2 regions of the Comamonas sp. CMM02 genome follow, and region 2 is predicted to be linked to the other one. Evidence: riboswitches for the same ligand, from Rfam matches in the RefSeq annotation. Region 2 holds a riboswitch; the other holds the start of a gene.
The links. A riboswitch is a leader RNA that binds a small molecule or an ion and turns the genes downstream of it on or off. The one in region 2 is predicted to bind cyclic di-GMP.
Positions count from the first base shown of each region.

Region 1 (3,390 bases), on a different contig from region 2:
TGGTTGGTGTGCCTGCTCTGGGTATTCCTGGCCTGGGTCTGATGGTTGCCATCATTGCTCTGGTGTTTATCGCCAGTACTGCTGGTAGCAAGGTCAATTACAAGGAAGTGCTCGTGCTTTCCCTGATCTTGGCAGCTGGCAGCTATGCGGTGTTCGTGTGGGCCTTGAACCTGCAGTTCCCCGTCTGGCCTACCTTCATCGTTGGCTAATCCCCCAGGAGACTTGCATCGTGGAATTGATTGAACATTTGTCGCTGGGGTTTGGCGTTGCGTTTACAGCGCAAAACCTCATGTACTGCCTGATCGGCTGTGTCTTGGGCACGCTGATTGGTATCTTGCCTGGCCTGGGCCCAGTGGCGACCATCGCCATGTTGCTGCCTGCCACTTACTCGCTGCCTCCTGTGGCTGCGCTGATCATGCTGGCCGGTATCTATTACGGTGCGCAATACGGTGGTTCGACCACCGCCATTTTGGTGAACTTGCCTGGGGAGTCGTCGTCCGTTGTGACCATGATTGACGGCTACCAGATGGCGCGAAAGGGGCGAGCTGGCCCTGCGCTGGCCGCTGCGGGCATTGGCTCGTTCTTTGCAGGTTGCGTGGGCACGATCATCTTGGCTGCCTTTGCTCCTCCGCTGACAGAAGTCGCCTTCATGTTCGGCCCTGCGGAATACTTTTCGCTGATGATTCTGGGCCTGATCGGTGCTGTGGTGCTGGCTTCCGGCTCCTTGCTCAAGGCTGTGGGCATGATCGTGCTGGGTCTGCTGTTCGGCATGATCGGTACGGACGTGAACTCCGGTGTGGCACGTTACAGCTTTGACATTCCTGAGTTGACCGACGGTATCGACTTCGTCGTGATCGCCATGGGTGTGTTCGGCTACGGTGAAATCATTGCCAACCTGTCCAAGCCTGACGACGAGCGCGAAGTGTTCACGGCCAAGGTCACGGGCCTGATGCCCACCAAGCAGGACTTCAAACTGATGTTCCCCGCCATGGTGCGCGGTACGTTGCTGGGTTCTGCACTGGGTATCTTGCCCGGTGGTGGTGCCATGCTGTCGGCCTTTGCCTCCTACACACTGGAAAAGAAGACCAAGCTGCGTCCTGGTGAAGTTCCTTTCGGTCAAGGCAATATCCGTGGTGTGACGGCTCCTGAATCGGCCAACAACGCTGGTTCACAGACATCGTTCATTCCTTTGCTGACACTGGGCATTCCACCGAATGCCGTGATGGCACTGATGGTGGGCGCGATGACCATTCACAACATCCAGCCTGGCCCTCAGGTGATGACCAGCAACCCAGAACTGTTCTGGGGTCTGATCGCATCGATGTGGATTGGTAACGCCATGCTGATCATCTTGAACCTGCCCATGATTGGCATGTGGATCAAGCTGCTGTCAGTGCCTTACCGCTGGTTGTTCCCCGCCATTGTGCTGTTCTGTGCAGTGGGCGTGTACGGCACGAAGAACTCCGAGTTCGACGTCTGGATGGTCGGTATCTTCGGTTTCATTGGCTATGTGTTCTACAAGCTGGGCACCGAACCCGCACCGTTGTTGCTGGGCTTCATCCTGGGCCCAATGATGGAAGAAAACCTGCGCCGTGCTCTGCTGCTGTCGCGTGGTGACTGGTCTGTGTTCGTGACACGTCCTATCTCGGCTGTGATGCTGGTCCTGGCTGTGGTGTTGCTGGTGATCGTATGCTTGCCAGCAGTGAAAAGTAAACGCGAAGAAGCTTTTGTTGAGGAATGACAGAGCTTGCTGTTGCACTGTGAAAAGCGCCCTGCGGGGCGCTTTTTTTATGGAAAGTTGCCAACCAAGGTTATTGGTGTAAACCATTATTTGTAAATAAAAGTTACTGGATAATGGCTTTATGCCGAAGCACACCTGCGCGAAAGCCAGCGTCGCAAAGCCACGGGCCTAACGCTTGTCCTGCAAGTCATGGTCGCCGGGTTGCCTGTGAGCGTCTTGGAGGAGACGTTTTGCTGTTTCCTGTCTAGCACAGAGCCCGTGGCTTAGGCCATGCAGGCATCTTGGCATCCTCTGACGCGCGCAACCACTGCTGATGGGCGCGCATGGCCAAATTGTGTGAAGTCTTATATCCATCATGAATTTTTCGAACATTCGGGTAGCTCCAAAGCTATGGACTACTATTTTGGGTTTGCTGGTCATCATGACTTTGTCGAACTTCTGGGTGCAGCAAAGCACGATGCAGACGCTGGAAACTTCCCGGGAAGACGTGCAGCGTATTGAGCGCAAGATTGCGCTGGCCGAGACCATGCGCGGCAAGATACTGCGCAGCATTGAGGCTGGGACAGCACTGATGGCGACGAATGAAAACCGCCTTCAAAACGAGTTTGAAGCGCGCTTTAAAAGGCAGCATGACATTGCCTTGGCAGCGTTGGCCGAGATGGAAAACTCGCTGATGTCCGAGCAGGAGCGTGCGTCCTTTGCATCCGTACTCAAAGCCTTTGAGGATTTGAAGAACAGCCGCGAGACGGCGCTGGACACCATGGATCTGGATGACTACAACGCGCGGGCCAACTATGCGTTTGGTGAGTACACCAATCTGTCCGAAATTTACGGCAGCAAGATTGAAGACTTCATTGGTGCGCAGCGCCAGCAGCTCAGTGCACTGATGCAAAATTCTGATGCCGTGCGCCGCAGCAGCATCTGGATGGGCTGGCTCAGCACAGCAGTGCTGCTGTTGCTGGGTGTGTTGCTTGCACGCTGGCTGGTGATCAGCATTACGGTGCCGCTGCGCGAGGCGGTGAAGATGACGGAAGCCATCGGTGGGGGCGACCTGACCATTCACGCCGCCAGTCAGCGCAAGGATGAGTTTGGTCAGTTGATGCAGGCCCTGGATGCCATGGCACAGCGCTTGCGGGATGTGGTGCTGAACGTTCGTGGTGGTGTGCATGAAGTGTCTACGGCAGCTGCTGAAATTGCCAACGGCAACCAGGATCTGTCGGCGCGCACAGAGCAGACAGCCGCCAATCTGGAAGAGACAGCTGCCAGCATTGAGCAACTGACAGCCACCGTCAATCAGTCGGCAGATACCTCGCGCCAGGCCAATCAGCTGGCGGCAACGGCTGTGCAGGCAGCAGAGCGCGGTGGTCAGGTGGTGCAGCAGGTGGTGCTCAGCATGGAGCAGATCAACACCTCCAGCCGCAAGATAGGCGACATCATTGGCGTGATTGATGGTATTGCGTTTCAGACCAACATCCTGGCACTGAACGCCGCCGTTGAAGCGGCACGTGCCGGTGAGCAAGGCCGCGGTTTTGCGGTGGTGGCCGCCGAGGTGCGCAGTCTGGCTGGCCGCAGTGCAGAAGCGGCCAAGGAAATCAAGGGCCTGATTGAAGCCAGTGTCAGCAATGTGGACGCTGGCTCCACCCAGGTCA
Region 1 is NZ_JACUZW010000002.1:203,465-206,854, forward strand. It holds gene IB213_RS06095 (tripartite tricarboxylate transporter TctB family protein) at 1-209, shown strand, start outside; gene IB213_RS06100 (tripartite tricarboxylate transporter permease) at 230-1,741, shown strand; cyclic di-GMP riboswitch class I at 1,860-1,950, shown strand; gene IB213_RS18040 (methyl-accepting chemotaxis protein) at 2,163-3,390, shown strand, end outside.
Region 1: another riboswitch for cyclic di-GMP. It lies ahead of IB213_RS18040 (methyl-accepting chemotaxis protein); the one in region 2 lies ahead of IB213_RS12210 (chemotaxis protein CheW).

Region 2 (3,390 bases):
GGCTGCGCTGATTTCGCCCATGATGTCAGTCACGCGGCGAATGCTGTTGACCACCTCGTTCATGGTGGTGCCAGCCTGGTCGACCAAGGCGGTGCCTTGCTCCACGCGCTGCACGCTGGCCGTGATGAGGTTTTTGATTTCCTTGGCGGCTTCTGCAGAGCGGCCTGCCAGGCTGCGCACTTCACCGGCCACCACCGCAAAGCCACGGCCTTGCTCACCAGCGCGTGCGGCTTCCACGGCCGCATTCAGCGCCAGAATGTTGGTCTGAAAGGCAATGCCGTCAATCACGCTGATGATGTCGGCAATCTTGGTGCTGGATTCGCTGATGCCCTTCATGGTGTCCACTACCTGGGCCACGACCTGACCGCCTTGCACCGCCACATTGGAGGCATTTTGTGCAAGCTGGTTGGCTTGCCTGGCGTTGTCGGCGTTTTGCTTGACGGTGGAGCCGAGCTGCTCCATTGAGGCAGAAGTTTCTTCCAGTGCGGAGGCCTGGCTTTCGGTGCGGGCGGACAGCTCTTGGTTGCCCTGTGCAATTTCCGAGCTGGCGGTGGCCACATTGTCCGAGCCCTGGCGTACGGTGCGCACCACCTGAGAAAGGCTGTTTTGCATGTCACGCAAGGCGCTGCGCAGCTGGCCAATCTCATCACCACTGTGGATTTGTACTTCCTGGCTCAAATCGCCTGCACCAATGCGCTGGGCAATGGCACGGGCACCTTCCACGCCCTTGGCAATGCCGCGTGACAAGCGCCAGCTGATGAGGGCAGCCAGCGCCACGGCCAGCAAGCACAGTACGAAAGCCATCTGGTAGAGCTGACTGAACATGGATTTGACCTCATGCTCGGCGGTGGCCACGGCATTGGCTTCACCATCTACCATCTCTTGTGTGGCCTCGATATAGGCTTGCGTGGCAGGAATAAATTTAGTCTGCACAAAGTTCTGCACGGTCTGGTTATCCGAAGCGATGCGCATCTGGTTGACCTCTTCGCGGGTGCTCAGCCAGACCTTGCGCAGATCACCCACTTTCTGGGCGCGCTGCAGCGATGCGGGGCTGTCCTGCGCGGCGCTCAAGAAGGCTTTTTGCTTCTCGTCGGTCGAGCGCGAGGTGGATGCCATGGCTTCTTTGAAGAAATCCAGCATGGCATTGCCATCAGAAAAACCCACGGCCAAAGAGCGGGCCGAGTTTTGACGCACATCACCTTGCCAGGCGCTGGCAATTTTGAGCAGTTCCGAAGATCGCTCCATCACGCTCGTGGCCTGGGATACTTTTTCTACCTGCCAAGCTGCTGTTGCGGCAGTAATCAAGAAAACCAGAATTACCAGGGCAAAGCCCAAATTTAATTTGTGCGATATTTTTAAATTATTCATGACTGTCTCAGTATTTTTTGCAAAATCTAATTTTTGATTTGTTATTCAGAAATAGCGGTAGAAGATTGGGCGATGACACCGATTTCAGCGCTGGTCATAAATTGCTCAATATCCATCAAAATCAGCATGCGGGTGATGTCAGCCTGGGCGATGGTGGCAATCCCGACAATATGCTGTGAGGCAACCGCATTGCCAAAATCGGGTGCAGCCTTGATTTCTTCGGCTTTCAGGGCCACCACGTCTTGCACGGCGTCCACCACCATGCCCACCACGTTATTTGCCACATTGAGCACAATCGTGACAGTCTGGCTGTCATACGCGGGAGTGCAGATGCCCATCTTGATGCGCAAGTCCACAATCGGGACAATCGTTCCGCGTAAATTCAAAACGCCCAGAATATAGGCCGGTGCATTGGCGATACGGGTGCAAGTTTCATACCCTCGAATTTCCTGAACTTTCAGAATATCGATGCCATATTGCTCACCACCGAGTTGAAAGCTCAGATACTCGCCTGCGTGCTGTTTCATAGTGTTTGATTTTCTTTGTGGTTTGAGAGCAAGCATTGGGAATGCATACAACCATGTGCTTGCGTTTATCAGCAAAAATCAAGGCCACGAATTCGCAGGATCACCACTGTCGCTCCAGTATTGCCCGGAGTGTCTCAGCACCGTGTAGTGCGCATTCCTGAAAATTGCAACCCCGCTATCTTTTTCTGCTGAATGCAGAAGGAGGACCGGAGGCTTTGCGACCTTAGCTTTCGCTCAAGTGTGCCAAACCTGCCATCTTAAGAAGAATTAAAGTGAGGCTGTGTGAGCACTTTTTTTCAGGCTTATGTAATTTATTTCAAGTGACTTTTATAGATCTGCTGCACTGAAACAGTTTTCGCAGAACATTGCGGTGAATGAAAAAGCGGCACTGGTCAAGCTTTCTTTCTGCAAAAGAAAGACGGCTGTGCATCCAGCATCGCTTGATACCTTCTTTGAAAACACCGACAGGCTCAACTGCTTGCCGGTGTTTTTTATGGCAGGCGAGCGCTAGGATGCTCGCTTGCGCTGCTGGAGCCAGTGGCCAAGGCACAGTACAAAGGCTGCACCACAGGCTGCGGCGATATAGCGCAGGGCAGGGTATTGCTGGCTGACGGAGGTGAGCAGGTGGTCGTTGACGATGGTCTCGCCTGCAACCCAGCCAATCAGGCCGGCCCCCAGCATGACGATCCAGGGGAAGCGTTCCATCAGCTTGATCATCAAGGTCGAGCCAAACAGCACCAGCGGAATGCTCAGGGCCAGACCAAAGATCAGCAAGCGCATATCGCCTTGCGCTGTGGCGGCGACAGCGATCACGTTGTCCAGACACATGACCAGATCGGCCAGCAAGATGGTGCGAATGGCCACAAAGATGCTGCCCCTGGGCTTGCCATTGCCGGATGTGGCGTCGGCGGCTTCTTCGCCCTTGAGCAGGCCCACACCAATCCACAGCAGCAGGGCGCCTCCCAGAATTTCCAGCAAGGGCAGCTGCATCAGCTTGGCGGCGACCACCGTCAGCGAAATGCGCATCACGATGGCAAAGCCACACCCCCACAAGATGGCCTTGCGCTGCTGCTCCGGCGGCAGCGCCCGGGCTGCCAGGGCGATGACGACGGCATTGTCGCCAGAGAGGATGACGTCGATCCAGATGATCTTGAAGATGCCGAACCAGAAATCGGCCGTCAGCAAAGTTTCCATGGCCACCAGTTTAGACAGAGGGTGTCAGAAAGTGTTGCAGGTCAGCGCCATGTATTCGTGCCCGTTATGGGCATGCTTGCGGCGCTTTACAAGCGCTGTGCGAAAGCGCATAGGCGCGTAGGCTTGTAACTGCGTGCACAGTTCGCTTGTGATGCGTCTGACTGGTGCTGAAAACTGCGGGAATGCGGGCTAAACAGCCTGGTGTGCGTAAAAATTGTGCACCGCAGGTGCGGGCTTGCTGAAAAGTGAGCAAGCGAGTGCGGTTTCTGTGCAAATTTTGCTGTTTTTCATTTTTTCTCCC
Region 2 is NZ_JACUZW010000003.1:579,476-582,865, reverse strand. It holds gene IB213_RS18125 (methyl-accepting chemotaxis protein) at 1-1,368, opposite strand, end outside; gene IB213_RS12210 (chemotaxis protein CheW) at 1,410-1,895, opposite strand; cyclic di-GMP riboswitch class I at 2,058-2,150, opposite strand; gene IB213_RS12205 (hypothetical protein) at 2,266-2,406, shown strand; gene IB213_RS12200 (TerC family protein) at 2,403-3,089, opposite strand.